DNA from 3 places in the Labrys sp. E2SS-1L genome. Region 2 is predicted to be linked to each of the others. Evidence: predicted binding sites of a transcription regulator. Region 2 holds the regulator's gene; each other region holds the start of a gene.

Evidence for each region. The regulator LexA, encoded in region 2, represses DNA repair genes until DNA is damaged. The targets are predictions, from matches to a motif close to TGTTCNNNNTGTGTTCNG.
Region 1: uvrA (excinuclease ABC subunit UvrA) is a predicted target of LexA. The motif match lies at 3,284-3,301, and genes of this name have one in related genera.
Region 3: ACIGJE_RS04080 (YifB family Mg chelatase-like AAA ATPase) is a predicted target of LexA. The motif match lies at 3,088-3,105, and genes of this name have one in related genera.

What each region holds. Positions count from the first base shown of each region.
Region 1 is NZ_CP172712.1:3,814,922-3,820,065, reverse strand. Features, by position in the region: gene ACIGJE_RS17715 (extracellular solute-binding protein) at 1-83, opposite strand, end outside; gene uvrA (excinuclease ABC subunit UvrA) at 284-3,208, opposite strand; gene arfB (alternative ribosome rescue aminoacyl-tRNA hydrolase ArfB) at 3,353-3,778, shown strand; gene ACIGJE_RS17700 (HAD-IA family hydrolase) at 3,819-4,475, opposite strand; gene ACIGJE_RS17695 (regulatory protein RecX) at 4,608-5,138, shown strand.
Region 2 is NZ_CP172712.1:4,105,702-4,110,845, reverse strand. Features, by position in the region: gene ACIGJE_RS19260 (hypothetical protein) at 1-918, shown strand, start outside; gene ACIGJE_RS19255 (TOBE domain-containing protein) at 1,135-1,341, shown strand; gene ACIGJE_RS19250 (pentapeptide repeat-containing protein) at 1,452-2,135, opposite strand; gene lexA (transcriptional repressor LexA) at 2,164-2,886, opposite strand; gene ACIGJE_RS19240 (molybdopterin molybdotransferase MoeA) at 2,999-4,219, opposite strand; gene moaC (cyclic pyranopterin monophosphate synthase MoaC) at 4,216-4,719, opposite strand; gene trpC (indole-3-glycerol phosphate synthase TrpC) at 4,716-5,144, opposite strand, start outside.
Region 3 is NZ_CP172712.1:882,868-888,011, reverse strand. Features, by position in the region: gene ACIGJE_RS04095 (NUDIX hydrolase) at 135-521, shown strand; gene ACIGJE_RS04090 (lipase family protein) at 675-1,889, opposite strand; gene ACIGJE_RS04085 (DMT family transporter) at 2,089-3,012, opposite strand; gene ACIGJE_RS04080 (YifB family Mg chelatase-like AAA ATPase) at 3,161-4,699, shown strand; gene ACIGJE_RS04075 (hypothetical protein) at 4,714-4,905, opposite strand; gene ACIGJE_RS04070 (hypothetical protein) at 4,892-5,119, shown strand.

The sequences.
Region 1 (5,144 bases), 290 kb from region 2:
CCGGCGCCATAGAGCACCACCTCGTCGGCCCGGGCAGCGGCACTGCCGAGGACCAGACTAGCGGCGAGCAGGATCCTGAACATTTGCTTCTCCCGGAAACGGAGCGGTCGCGCCGACTCGCTATATATGAATGGCTATAGCGTTAACCGGCGAAACACTCGTTTGGCAATGGGAGATCGGGCCGCGCCTGGAAAGCGCGACCCGGGGCGCGGAATCCCCCCGGCTCTTGGCTCCGCATGTCCGCGGGAAGCTGGAATGCAGGCGAGGGCGCCTGCCCAGGGGGTTATTCGGCTGCTTCGCCTCGGCGCCCCTGGGGGCGACGCTCCATCACCTCGCGCAGGAAACGCCCGGTATGGGAACGTGGCTCCCGGATGATCGCTTCCGGCGTGCCTTCGGCAACCACCTCGCCGCCGCCGTCGCCGCCCTCCGGCCCCATGTCAATGACCCAGTCGGCCGTCTTGATGACTTCGAGATTGTGCTCGATCACCACCACGGTATTGCCCTGGTCGACCAGTTCATGCAGCACTTCCAGCAGCTTGGCGACGTCGTGGAAATGCAGGCCCGTGGTCGGCTCGTCGAGGATGTAGAGCGTGCGCCCGGTCGAGCGACGCGACAATTCCTTGGAGAGCTTCACGCGCTGGGCTTCGCCGCCCGACAGGGTGGTCGCCTGCTGGCCGACCTTGACATAGCCCAGGCCGACCCGCGCCAGCGTTTCCATGGTGTTGCGGATGGTCGGCACGGCCTTGAAGAATTCGGCTCCTTCGTCGACCGTCATGTCGAGCACGTCGGCGATCGACTTGTTCTTGAAGCGCACGTCCAATGTCTCGCGATCGTACCGCTTGCCCTTGCAGACGTCGCAGGTGACGTAGACGTCGGGCAGGAAGTGCATCTCGATCTTGATGACGCCGTCGCCCTGGCAGGCCTCGCAGCGTCCGCCCTTGACGTTGAAGGAGAAGCGCCCCGGCAGGTAGCCGCGCGCCTTCGCCTCGGGCAAGCCCGCGAACCATTCGCGGATGGGCGTGAAGGCACCGGTATAAGTTGCGGGATTGGAGCGCGGGGTGCGGCCGATCGGCGACTGATCGATGTCGATGACCTTGTCGATCAGTTCCAGGCCGTCGAGCTTGTCATAGGGGGCAGGGTGCTCCAGCGCGCCGTTCAGCTTGCGGGCGACGGCCTTGTAGATGGTATCGATCAGCAGGGTCGACTTGCCACCGCCGGAAACGCCGGTAACGCAGGTGAACAAGCCGAGCGGCACCTCGACCGAGACATCCTTGAGATTGTTGCCGCGGGCGCCGGTGAGCTTCAGCGCCTTGCCCTTCTGCCGCCGGCGCCGTTCGGCCGGCATGGGGACCGAGAGCTGACCGGTCAGATATTTGCCGGTGAGGGAAGCCGGATTGGCCATCACCTCGGCCGGCGTGCCCTGGGCTACGACTCGCCCGCCATGCACGCCCGCGCCCGGACCGACATCGACGACATGATCGGCCTGCAGGATGGCATCCTCGTCATGCTCCACCACGATGACGGTGTTGCCGAGTTCGCGCAGGCGCCGCAGCGTTTCGAGCAGGCGCTCGTTGTCGCGCTGGTGCAGGCCGATGGAAGGCTCGTCCAGCACATAGAGCACGCCGCTGAGGCCGGATCCGATCTGCGAGGCGAGGCGGATGCGCTGGCTCTCACCGCCCGAGAGCGTACCGGAATTGCGGGCAAGCGTCAGGTAATCCAGGCCGACATCGACCAGGAAGCGCAGGCGCTCGCGAATCTCCTTGAGGATGCGGACAGCGATCTCGTTCTGCTTGGTGTTGAGCTCGGCCGGCAGCGCTTCGAACCAGTGCTGGGCCTGGCGCACCGACATCGCCGAGATCTCGCCGATATGCTTGTGCGTGACCTTTACCGCCAGGGATTCGGGCTTGAGGCGAAAGCCGGCGCAGGCCTTGCATGGCGTGTTCGCCATGAAGCGCGAAATGTCCTCGCGGGCCTGTTCGGAATCTGTCTCCTTCCAGCGCCGCTCCAGATTGGTCACCACGCCTTCGAAAGCCTTGCGGGTCTCATAGGAGCGCAGGCCGTCATCAAAGGAAAAGACGATCTGTTCCTCGCCCGAACCGTAGAGGAACACCTGCTGCACCTTTTCCGGCAGGTCCTTCCAGGGCGTGGTCACGCCGAATTTGTAATGTTTGGCGAGCGCGTCGACCGTCTGGCTGTAATAGGGGCTGGTCGACTTCGCCCAGGGCGCCAGCGCGCCCTTGCGCAGCGACAATGTCTCGTCAGGCACCACCAGCACGGGATCGACCGTCATCTCGGTGCCGATCCCGTCGCAGGACGGGCAGGCACCGAAGGGATTGTTGAAGGAGAACAGCCGCGGCTCGATCTCCGGAATGGTGAAGCCGGAGACGGGGCAGGCAAATTTCTGGCTGAATATCACGCGCTTGGGCGAGCCGTCGGCCTCCTTCTGGTCGGCGAGCTCGACCACGGCAATGCCGTCGGCGAGTTCGAGCGCCGTTTCGAAGGAGTCGGCCAGACGGCTGGCGATGTCGGCGCGCACCACGATGCGGTCCACCACCACGTCGAGGTCATGCTTGAGCTTCTTGTCGAGGGCAGGAGCGTCGGCGATCTCGTAGAAGGTGCCGTCGATCTTGACGCGCTGGAAGCCGCGCTTGAGGAAATCGGCGAGCTCCTTGCGGTATTCGCCCTTGCGCCCGCGCACGACGGGGGCGAGCAGGAACAGGCGGGTGCCTTCCGGCATAGCCATGACCCGGTCCACCATCTGGCTGACCGTCTGGCTTTCGATAGGCAGGCCGGTCGCCGGCGAATAGGGAATGCCGATGCGGGCCCAGAGCAAGCGCATATAGTCATAGATTTCGGTGACCGTCGCCACCGTCGAGCGCGGATTGCGCGATGTGGTCTTCTGCTCGATCGAGATGGCGGGCGACAGGCCGTCGATCTGGTCGACGTCCGGCTTCTGCATCATCTCGAGGAACTGGCGCGCATAGGCCGACAGGCTCTCGACATAGCGGCGCTGCCCTTCGGCATAGATGGTATCGAAGGCAAGCGACGACTTGCCCGAGCCGGAAAGGCCGGTAAAGACTACCAGCTTGTCGCGCGGGATTTCGAGATCGACATTCTTGAGATTGTGCTCGCGAGCGCCGCGCACGGTAATGAAGCGGCGATCGGCAGGCGATGGAACAGCGCTGCCGGAGGTGGGGCGGCCAGACATACGGACGATCCTGTGGGCTTTCAGCCTGAGATAGGCGCTTTGGCTCGCAAATTGAAGGAGGGTGTACGAAAAGACAAGAACAATTCGTGAACTTATCCGCAGAAATTAGCGGCGGCGCGCCAAGCCATACGCTATGCAGGCCGGATGATCGAGATCACACCAACTCTGTCCATCGATGAGCGCGAGATCGTCGAGGATTTCGTACGCTCCTCCGGCCCTGGCGGACAGAACGTCAACAAGCTGTCGACGGCGGTGCAATTGCGTTTCGACATCCGCACTTCGCCTTCACTCCCCAATGAGGTTGCGATCCGGGCCCAGAGGCTCGCCGGGCGCAAGCTGACGCAGGAAGGGGTTGTCGTCATTCTTGCCCAGCGTTTCCGCACCCAGGAGCGTAATCGCGAAGATGCCCGCGAGAGGCTGGTTGCGCTTCTGCGCGAGGCGGCGATGCCGCCACCGCCACCCCGCAAGGCGACCAAGCCCTCCAAAGCCGCCAAGGCGCGGCGGCTTGAGTCGAAATCGCGCCGCTCGAACGTCAAATCGCTACGCGGCAGCAAGATTTCGATGGATTGAGATCCGGAAGCGCGCCGCTACCGACCGCCATCATCCTGGCTCATGCCAGGATCAGCGCCTTCACCTCGTCCATCGTCTCGGCGATGTGATCGGCGCCGGCCGCTACCAGGGTTTCCTCGCTGGGGGGCATATGGTGCAGGCCGCCGACGAAGCCGATCGCCGTCATGCCCGCGGCCTTTGCTGCCTTGACGCCGACCACGCTGTCTTCGACCACGACGGTGTCGGCGGGATCCGCGCCGAGCGCCTTTGCCGCATGGAGAAACAGATCCGGCGCCGGTTTCCCCCGCGCCACCAGCTTCGCGCTAAAGATGTTGGGATAGACCAGTTCGAACAGGTTGGTGATGCTGAGGCCGAGACCAAGCTTGGCAGGTGGGCTGTTGGAGGCGACGCAAAAGGGCATAGGCAGGCTTTGGAGCACGTCGCGCACGCCTGGAATGGGTTCCAGACGCTCTACATAGGCCGCTCGCAGCATACTGCGCGTGGTTTCGGCATGGTTCGGCGGCAGCTTGAGTCCGAAATCGTGCTCGAAGCGCTCCTCCAAGGCCTCCTGGGTCAGACCGAGGAAACGCTGCATCACGTCATGCGCGGTGACTTTTACGCCGAGGGCCGACAAGGCCTCGGCCTCGACTTCGGCCGACAGGATCTCGCTGTCGACGAGAACACCATCGCAATCGAAAATCACCAGAGAGAAGGACATGGGAACCGCCTGATCCAAGAAGACGTGCAGAGGCCGGCGTGCCGCGATTCTTGTCAAGCCAGGTCCGAGCGGGGGGATGATGGCGCGTGGCCACGAGTTCCGGCAAGTTCTTTCCAACGATTCGAGGCTGCCATGTCCATCATCCCGTCGCTGAGCCGCGAAGAAAGCTGGATGCGCAAGTCCGCGCTCCATTATCTCGGCCAGCGATCGACCAGCGTCGCCAACCTCCGTCAGGTCCTGCAGCGAAGGGCACGCCGCAAATTGGGTCCGGAAGCTGACGTCGCCGACCTGATCGAGCGCACGATCGGCTATTGCCGGCAGCGCGGTTTCATCGACGACGCCAGTTTTGTGGAGGCACGCCTTCACGCCGGACGCAGCCGGGGCCTTTCGGCGCGCCGGATCGGCGCTGCCCTGGCTGCCAAGGGCGTCGATCGCACTTTGGTGACCGAGGCTCTTGCGGGAGAGGAAAGTGACGCAGCCGAAGAAAGGGCCGCTGCACGGCTGGCACAGCGCCGGCGCATCGGTCCCTGGCGCCGGACGGACAAGGAAGCCGAGATCGAACGGGAAATCGCTATATTGGCACGCGGTGGCTTTGCCGTTTCGCTGGCACGCCGCATCATCATCGCGGATCCCGACGAAATCCGCGCTCTTCTCGAGATTTGAAATCTT
Region 2 (5,144 bases):
AATTCGGGCAGCGTCGACGGCATCGATCTGGGCGAGGGGGTCAACACCCTCACCAACAGCAAGACGATCTATAGGGGTGTCTATGGTGGCGATGGCGGTAATACCATCACCAACAGCGGTACCATCTACGGCAATGTCCAGACCGGAGCTGGCAACGACAAGTTCACCGAGTCCGGTGCCGGTCTGGTGACCGGCGACTTCTATTTGGGGGCGGGCAACGATACCTTTGTCGGTGGTGCCAGTGTCGAATATGTCCACGATCAGGCCGGCAACGACATCTATGGCCTCGGTGCGGGCAATGACGTCTATTTTGCCTCGAACGATGGCGGTACCGACAAGGTGGATGGCAGCACCGGGATCGACGTCTTCACTGTCGATCCCGCTACGACCGACCCGCTCAATATCAATCTGGGCATCACGGCGGCTCTCGGCCTGAATGCTCAGACCGCAACCTTCGGCACATCCGGCGGCAGCGAGAATGTGAAAGGCTTCGAGATCGTGTGGGGCACCGCCGGCAACGACACCATCGTCGGCGGAGCGATAGCGGAAACACTGCACGGCAATGACGGCAACGACATTATCGCCGGCGGCGTTGGAGCCGACATCCTTTGGGGGGAGGGCGGCAACGACATCTTCAAACTGCTGGGCGTCAAGGACAGCGGATTGACCCGTGCGGCAACCGACACGATCATGGACTTCACCCAAGGCGAGGACAAAATCGACCTCAGTTTTCAGGAGTTCCACAGCCTGATCGCCAATAGCGATTTCACCGGCTCGTCGGGTGAACTGCGTTATATCTTCCAGGGTGGGCAGACCATGCTGCAGGGCGATATAAATGGTGACAAGAAGGCGGATTTTCAGATCGCGATCCAGGGCACGGTCAATTTGCAAAGCAGCGACATCATCGGCCTCACCTGAGCGTTGGCTGCATCGCGTCTGAGCGAGAAGGTGGCGGCCCCATGGGCCTCCGCCCGCAATTTTCGGGGTAACGATCGCGCGTTTTGAGGCGGTTACCCCGATCGTACCCGCCGTCTGGAAGGGGCCACCGCCACGCTAATTTCACCAGTATTTGCCGGTGGACATTGCTTCAGGAATGATGATGATCGCGTCTTTCGCGTCGCCAAGGGAAGTTTCATGAAAATCAGCGCCCGCAACCAGATCAAGGGCACGATCAAGAGCGTGACGAAGGGGCAGACGACCTCCCACATCCAGCTCGAGGTCAACGGCACCATCATTACTGCGTCGATCACCAATGAGGCCGTCGACGACCTCAATCTCAAGCCCGGCCAGAATGCCTATGCCGTCATCAAGGCCTCAGACGTCATGATTGCTGTCGACTGACCTGTCTTCCCGGTTCATGACGACCTTCGGCGGTGCTCGGGCGAATAGTGGTTCGAGCACTCCTGGTTGCCTGGTGTCGAGCGGATTAGCCTGCGATTCCGGAGGCTCTCTCAGGCAATCCGCAAGCCCAGTTCGGCCAGCAATTGGCCGGCCTGGCCTTTCGAGATCGTGGCGCCCTTGAAATAACGGGTGTCTGCCAGCTTCAGCCCGCCGAGATCGGCACCGCGCAAGTCGGCACCCTCGAAGCGAGCATCGACAAGATTGGCATCACGCAGACTGCATTCCTCGAAGATCGCCTCGCGAAAATCACATTGGCGCAAATCGGCCTGGGTGAAGTCGAGGCGACGCAGCACGCTCTTCCGGAAGGAAAAGGCCGGCAGCTTGGCCGACATCAGCAGAACTTCCTCGAAAACCAGCCCCAGCCCCGAGGTTTCGGAGAGGTCCGCCCCGGTCAGCTTGCAACCGGTAAAAGCCGTCGAGGCCGCCTTGGCGCGCCGGAAGCTGGTATTGCTGTAATCACCGGTGCGGAACGCCGCTTCCTCCAGGTCCGTGCCACGGAAATCGGCGCCGCTCGCTTTGCAGTTGCGCCAGAGTGTATTGGCAAGCCTGGCGCCGACCAGCTTGGCGTTTCTGAGCCTGCAGCGCTCGAAGGCCCAATGAGAGAGATCGAGACGCGAAAGATCGCACTCCTCCATCTCGCAATCGACGAGGGAATGCGGAAGCTTCGCCGCGAGCAGGTTTTCGACATCGCGGCGCCGCAAGCTGCAGTTCGCGATCGCGCGAAGCGCGTTCATAGCCGGCAAGCCACGATGTCGGCCACGCTCAATAGCGACGGAACAAACCGACCAGCTTGCCCTGGATCTGCACCCGGTCGGGCCCGAAGATACGGGTTTCATAGGCCGGATTGGCGGCCTCCAGTGCGATGGAGGCTCCGCGCTTGCGCAGGCGCTTGAGTGTCGCCTCCTCGTCGTCGATCAGTGCCACGACGATGTCGCCGGTATCGGCGTGGTCCTGGCGGCGGATAAGCACGGTGTCATTGTCGAAGATACCGGCTTCGATCATGGAATCGCCGCGCACTTCCAGGGCGAAATGATCGCCGGAGGACAACATTTCCGGCGTGACGCTGATGGTGTGGCTCTTGGACTGGATGGCGGAGACCGGCGTGCCGGCGGCGATACGCCCCATCACCGGGACGAGGACCGGCCGGCCGACCTCGTCGTCAATTTCAGGCCTGACGGGGCGAACCTTGCCGAGATTGCCCTCGATTACATTGGGGCGGAAACCACGCTGGGAAGAGGCGAGCGACAGGCCGCCACCGCTCGGCACCGCCGATTCGGGCAGGCGCACCACTTCCAGCGCACGGGCGCGGTTGGGCAGGCGCCGAATGAAGCCACGCTCCTCCAGCGCCATGATCAGGCGGTGAATGCCGGACTTGGACCTGAGGTCCAGTGCTTCCTTCATCTCATCGAAGGAAGGAGGCACACCCTGTTCCTTCAGGCGCTCATGAATGAACCGAAGCAATTCATGTTGTTTCTTGGTCAGCATGGCTATCCCGTCGTGGCGGCCGCGAATCACGGTGAAGGTGTAAACAAAACAAGAACAGTGCTACATGTTCCTACTGTGTTCTGCAACAATGAAGTTCAGGTTAAAGACGTGGTCAATAGCCGGCCGCACGGAGATCGATGATCTCGCAGGTCTCACCCGCCTTTGCTTCGGGTGCGAAGGGCGGCCGGATCACCAGGCAGTCGGCATGTTGCATCACGCTGACGAGCGACGAATCCTGCAGTGCCAATGGCTCTACCTTGAGGATGTCTGACGTATCGTCAAGCAGGAAGCGGGCCCGTATATAATCCTCGCGGACATCGTTGGCCGGCCAGGAGCGGGCAAAGACGGCCTTGCGGCGTGGCGGGCCGGCGTCGGAACGGCCAAGCAACGCGCGCAGCAGCGGCACCAGGAAGAGGACGCCGCAAACCACGGAGGAGACCGGATTGCCCGGCAGTCCGAGGATGTGCATGACGCCGAGCCGCCCATGCAGCAGCGGCTTGCCTGGCCGCATGGCAATCTTCCAGAAGCCGAGCCGCATGCCTTCGCGGGTCAGTGCGGTCTGGATCAGATCGTGATCGCCGACGGAGGCACCGCCGATAGTGACGAGCACATCGGCCTTTTCGGCGCGAGCTCGCTTGATGGCGGCTTCCAGGGCCGGGAAGTCGTCGCTGGCGATGCCGAGGTCGAGCACTTCGCCGCCTTCGGCCTCGACAAGGGCGCGGATGGCGAAGTTGTTGGAGGCAACGATCTGGTTCTCGCCGATGGCCTGGCCGGGCAATACCAGTTCGTCGCCGGTGGCGAGGATGGCGACCTTGGGGCGGCGGTGGACCGGCAGACCTGGGTGGTTCATGGCGGCGGCGAGGGCGATATCGCGGGGGCCGATGACGGTTCCAGGCCTCAGGGCCTCACGGCCTTCGGTAAAATCCAGTCCGCGGCCCCGGATATGCTGGCCGGGCTTGGCCGTGGCCTCCAGGATGACGCGATTGCCGTCGCGCCGGGTCTGTTCCTGGATCACCACGGTGTCGGCGCCGTCAGGTACGGGCGCGCCCGTAAAGATGCGCACGGCCTGGTTCTCGCCGACCCGACCGGCATAGCCATGCCCGGCGGCAGACTCGCCGATCAATTCGAGGCTGGCTCCCTGCTTGGCGTCATCCACGCGTACTGCATAGCCGTCCATGGCCGAGGCGTTGAAACCGGGCTGGGTTCTCAGCGCGGTGATGGCGGAAGCAAGCACGCGTCCGCGCGTGGCGTGCAGTGGCACGGTTTCGACAGGAAGCGGGGTGACGCCGGCAACCACCTTGGCCAGCGCGTCCGCGACGGGAAGCAGGCTCATGGATTTTCCTCCGCATGCCAATCGCCGGATTTGCCGCCGGACTTCTCTACGAGCCTGATCGCCTCGATGCGCATGCCCCGGTCGGCGGCTTTGACCATGTCATAGATGGTCAGGCAGGCGACGGAAACAGCGGTCAGCGCTTCCATCTCCACGCCGGTCTGACCCGCGACCTTGGCTGTCGCCCGCACCGTCAGACCGGGCAGAGCGGTGTCGGGCTCGATCTCGACGGCGACCTTGCTGAGGAGCAGCGGGTGGCAGAGCGGAATGAGTTCATGGGTTTTCTTGGCGGCCATGATACCGGCGATGCGGGCCGTGGCGCGAACATCACCTTTCTTGGCATCACCCGACAAGACGAGGTCGAGCGTCTCGCGCTGCATCACCACCCGCCCTTCGGCAATTGCGGTGCGGCTCGTCACGGCCTTTTGCGAAACATCGACCATGTTCGCCTCGCCGGAGGCGTCGAGATGGGTAAGGCTAGGATTCGTATTTTGCCGGCTCATGCCGCCTGGTCCACAGACAGCAGGGCACGCGTGGCGGCGGCGACGTCGGCCTGGCGCATCAGGCTCTCGCCCACCAGGAAGGTGTTCACATCAGCCTTCTGCAGGCGCTGGACGTCGCCGGGTGTGAAGATGCCGCTTTCGCCGACCAGGAGACGATCGCCGGGCACCAGCGGCGCCAGTGTCTCGGTCGTCTCCAGGCGGGTGACAAAGTCGTTGAGATCGCGATTGTTGATGCCGATCATGCCGACATCGAGCGTGAGGGACCGCTCGAGCTCGTCGTGATTGTGGATCTCGCACAGCACGTCGAGGGACCAGTCCTTGGCGGCCGCGATCAGCGCACGGGCTTCGGCGTCGGTGACGCTGGCCATGATCACCAGGATGCAGTCGGCACCCCAGGCTCTTGCTTCCACCACCTGGTAGGGATC
Region 3 (5,144 bases), 2.3 Mb from region 2:
TTTTGATCGTCACATGTTGCCAAAACAACAATCAAGGTCGAATATCTGACATAATATGTGCTCTTTTGCGCTATAGTGTCAGGACAATGACCAAGAAGGACAAAAAGAAACGCCAGCCTGATATGCGGCATCAAGTGGGTGCCCTTCCCGTGCGCGAACGGGACGGGCGCCTGGAAGTGTGCTTGATCACCACGCGCGAGACCAGCCGTTGGTCGATCCCGAAAGGATGGCCGATGAAGGGGCGCAACGATTGGGAAGCCGCACGAATCGAGGCAGAGCAGGAGGCCGGGCTGGTCGGGACCGTAGGCGAAAAACCCTGCGGCAGCTTCATCTATTGGAAACGCCAGGCTGAGCACTTCGATCTTGTCGAGGTCTGCGTCTACCCTCTGCATGTGAATGCGACCTTGCCGACCTGGAAGGAGATCGGCCAGCGCCAGGTGCGCTGGGTCCTGCCGGCCGATGCGGCCCTCGTCGTCGAGGAGCCGGGACTGTCCTCGTTGTTGCAGGGAATGAAACGCTGAAGCGTTTCGCGCGTCGCCATCGGGGGCACCGGTTCAGTGCAAGTGACCGGCAGGCGAGCCAGTGCTATCGACTCACTCGATAAGCCCAGTCTGCGATCTCCTGGTTTTCGAGCAGATATGGGACGGCCAGGGGCGGCATTCCGCGTACCGGCCTCATGGTATCCCGGCACAGGCACTTTGTGCTGGAACGCCCTTGAAGCGATCGGCGAACCAGTCGGGAAGGGCCGCGACAGCGACGGGCACGATGTTTTCGTGGTCGAGGCCCTTGCTCTCGCGGTAGTCGACTGTCACGCCCTGCTGGCAAAGATCCCGGGCAACCTTGCGGTTGAGCTCGACGGGCACGGCAATGTCCTTGTCCCCCTGGAAGAAGACGAACGGCACGTTCCTGACCGGCAGGAAGGCATCGTTCGCTTCCAGCCATTGGCGCCAGGGCTTGCCCGGCTGCAGGCCATCGCGATTGGCGAAGAGCGTGGTCGGCTTCCCCTCCGTCTTCTCCGCGATCGCCCAGCAGCCCGCGCTCAGATGTTCGAGCATTTCCAGTCCGTCGGTCGACAGCACATCCCGCAGCGCGAGTTCGGGATGGCCGACCCGCAGGCCGACCATGCGGGAGATATAATAGCCACCCGTGGCTGTCGTGGTCAGGTCGTATTCGGTCAGATCCCAGTGCCGGGAAGCCGGGGCGATTTCCCCCGCGCCGAGCAATTCGAGCTCGGGGGCGTAGGCCTGCTGGAGATGGGCAAGCCAGAGCGATGTCTGCCCGCCTTGCGACCAGCCATATTCGACGAAGCGCGGCCCGGCATCCGCGCCGGGAAACGTCTGGGCAAGGCGTACCGCGTCCAGGGAGGCCTTGGCCTGGGCAGCGCCGTTGAGATAGGCCGTGGAGCCGGGCGTGCCCAGCCCCTGGTAGTCGCTGGCGACGACCACGAAGCCCTTGTCCAGCATCTGCTCCAGGGCGGGGATGCGAATGCCCCATTTGTCGACGAGGCTGCGCCGGGAGGGCGCGCAGCTATCCTGCATGCCGGCCGTTTCGTGGTTCCAGAGCACGAGGTGCCCAGGCTGCTTCCTGGAGGCGGCTGGCAGGTAGATCTCGCCGGACACATAGGTAAGCTTGCCATCGGCCCCTTCCGTCACATAGACGACGTTCCAGGCCTTGGCGCCCTTTGGAGCGTCGAAACGTTGCTGCACCCAATAGATGTCACCGCGCTTGGCGCCGGCCGGCACCTCGGTGGGCACGTCGTCCCAGAAGGCTGACCCCTGAGGACCGGTCCTGGGTTCCATCGAGGAAGTCGGAGCTGCCGCGAGCGGGCCGGCCGCCAGGGCCGACAACAGCAAGGCTCCGATAACCGCAAGGGCATATGACAATTTCATGCGCGCCTCCCCAATCTGTCTCTTTTGTTTTTCCTCATGGCCTGTTTGGCGGCAGAGGATGCAGAGCTTGGGGGAATGTCGCAGAGGGCGGAAATCGCTACAAATAGTATGTTGGCCGCCAGACATAACCGAAAGGTTATGAGAGACAGACTCACCATTCCTCGAATCGCATGGGCTTGAAGAGCCAAGGCGAGGCTTATCATCCGAGCTTTCGGGCTGGCATCGTCATGGCGACGACACCGACGACCACACAGGCCAGGCCCGCCCAAGCCGTCGAGGATAACGTTTCTCCAAGAAACAGGACGCCGATCGCAACACCGATCGGCACCCGAAGATAAGCCTGTGCGGTCGTGCCGACGGAACCGAGCGTTTGCACGAGCCGGAAATAGATCACGAAAGCCACAGCCGTCGAGAAAACAGAAAGCGCAAGGAGAGCCAGCACGGAAGTGGCACTGGGAGCCAAGGTCCAGGGGCGATCGACGATGAGACTGGCCGGCACCAGGACCATCGCGCCAGAGACCAGCGAGCCGGCGGCCGGTATCATCGGATCGAGCCCCCTGAAGGACTTGCTGAAGATCGCGGCGCCGGCATAGCAGAGCGTGGCGGCGACGATGGCGAGCTGCGCGCCCATTTCATGCCCGAAGCCGCCGAGCGCCTCCACGCCGACGATCAGGCAGGTTCCGATCAGCCCTGCCGCAACGCCGAACAGCTTGCGGCCGGTGACGGCTTCGTGGCGGGTGAGCGCCGCCGTCAGCAGGAAGGCGAAGATCGGCGAGGTGGAATTCAGGATCGTCGCAAGGCCCGCATCGGTCGTCTGTTCGGCCCAGGCGATCAGGGTGAAAGGCACGACGCTGTTGAGGCAGGCCTGAAGAGCGAAGCGCTCCCATATCCGCCGATCCGCCGGCAATCCCAGCCCGCGCAGCCGGAGGACGGCGACGAGAATGGCTCCTGCAATCAGGGTCCTGGCGGCGATCAGCGTGACCGGTGGAATGGTTTCGACGCCGACCTTGATAAAGGCGTAGGACGCTCCCCAAAGGGCAGAAAGCGCCAGAAGCAACACCGGTTGGTTTGCCATGTTCGCCATGCCGGCCATCGCGTTCCCGTTCTCATCGAGGCTGTTCATGCCCTCCTGCCTAGCTGGAACCGCAGCCGAATGTTTCGGTGCTCACCGAACTGTCGAGCACCGATAGTCACGTTTTGTTCTCATTTTGCTTGGCGATGCCGCGCTTCCCCGCTATCGTCGGCGGGGTTGATGGGGAAACGAGAACGAGATGGTATCGCGCGTCGCGACGGTGGCATTCGAGGGCGTGGAAGCGCGCCAGGTCGACGTGCAGGTCCAGATTATGACCGGTTCGGTGGTGTTCACCATCGTCGGCCTGCCCGACAAGGCGGTGTCGGAAGCGCGCGAAAGGGTGCGCGCCGCCCTGACCGCCGCCGGCCTGGCCCTGCCGGCCAAGCGCATCACCGTCAATCTCGCCCCGGCCGATCTGCCCAAGGAAGGCTCGCATTTCGACCTGCCCATCGCGCTCGGGGTGATGGCCGCCATCGGCGCCATTCCGCATGATGCGCTGGAGGGCTACTGCGTGCTGGGCGAGCTCGGCCTCGACGGCACCATCACCAAGGTCGCCGGCGTGCTGCCATCGGCCGTCGCCGCCAATGGCCGCGGGCTCGGCCTGATCTGCCCGGCCGCCTGCGGTCCGGAAGCGGCCTGGGCCGGCCCCGACATGGACATTCTCGCCCCGCGCTCCCTGATCCAGCTGGTCAATCATTTCAAGGGCACGCAGTTGCTCTCTCGCCCGCAGCCGCGCATCGCCGCGGCGCCGGCCACCCTGCCCGATCTCAGGGACATCAAGGGCCAGGAGACCGCCAAGCGCGCCTTGGAGGTGGCGGCAGCCGGCGCGCATAATCTCCTGATGATCGGTCCGGCGGGTTCTGGCAAGTCGATGCTGGCGGCAAGGCTGCCCTCGATCCTGCCGCCCCTGGTGCCGGCGGAGCTCCTGGAAATCTCGATGATCCATTCGGTGGCTGGCCAGCTCGCCGGTGGCGAACTCACCAGCCGGCGCCCCTTCCGCGCGCCCCATCATTCGGCCTCGATGGCGGCGCTGATCGGCGGCGGCATCCATGCCCGGCCGGGCGAAGTCTCGCTCTCCCATCACGGCGTGCTCTTCCTCGACGAGATGCCGGAATTCGCGCCGCAGACCCTCGATGCCCTGCGCCAGCCGCTGGAATCGGGCGAGGCCGTGATCGCCAGGGCCAATGCCCGCGTTGCCTATCCCGCGCGGATCCAGCTCGTCGCGGCGATGAACCCGTGCCGCTGCGGCAAGGCCAACGATCCCGGCTTCGCCTGCCGGCGTGGGCCGGTGGAGCGCTGCGCCGCCGACTACCAGGCCCGCATCTCCGGCCCGCTGCTCGACCGCATCGACATCGTCGTCGAGGTGCCCGCCGTCTCCGCCGCCGATCTCATCCTGCCGCCGCCGGCCGAGGGGTCGGCCGAGGTGGCGACCCGGGTGGCCGAGGCCCGCGACCGCGCCGCCCGGCGCTATCGCACGCTTGGCCTGCCCGATGGCTCCACCAATGCCAGCGTGCCGGTCAATGTGGTCGAGGAGGTCGCCCGCCCCGATGCGGCCGCCACCAAGCTGTTGCGCGACGCCTCGGAGGCCATGCGCCTGTCCGCCCGCGGTTTCCACCGCGTGCTGCGCGTTTCGCGCACCCTGGCCGATCTCGACGGCGAGGCCGATGTCGGCCGGATCCACATCGCCGAGGCGCTGAGCTACCGGGCGCGGACGGACAGGGCGACGGTGCTGGCGTGAGCGAAAGCGCACCATCAGCGGCAGAATGACGGATTATCGATGGCATCCGCCACTCCTTCAAAGGTGATCCTCTTGCGCTCTTCCCTTTTGCTTCTCGCTGCTGCCCTTTCTTTCTCGCCAGCTTTCTCGTCAGGCCTGGCGATGGCGGCGGAGCATCCCTGCATGGGAGATGCCGGACGCAGGGCAAAAGCCTTGATCGCCTTCAACTACGGGACTTCGCTCGATTACGCTCTTTTGAGCGAACTGCCGATCCGCGTGCTGCCACCGATCAAGCGCCCCGAGATCGGTGACCGCCTCGATGTGATCGAGGTGGTCGGCTTCGTCAATCGCGCGCGGTATCGCGTGCGTATTCTTTATGCGCAGGGCCGCTGCACCATGCTGGGCCAGGAGATCGTGGATGTCAGCAGCCGGGTGGATTGATCGGCACGCTGGCGACGCGGCCGCC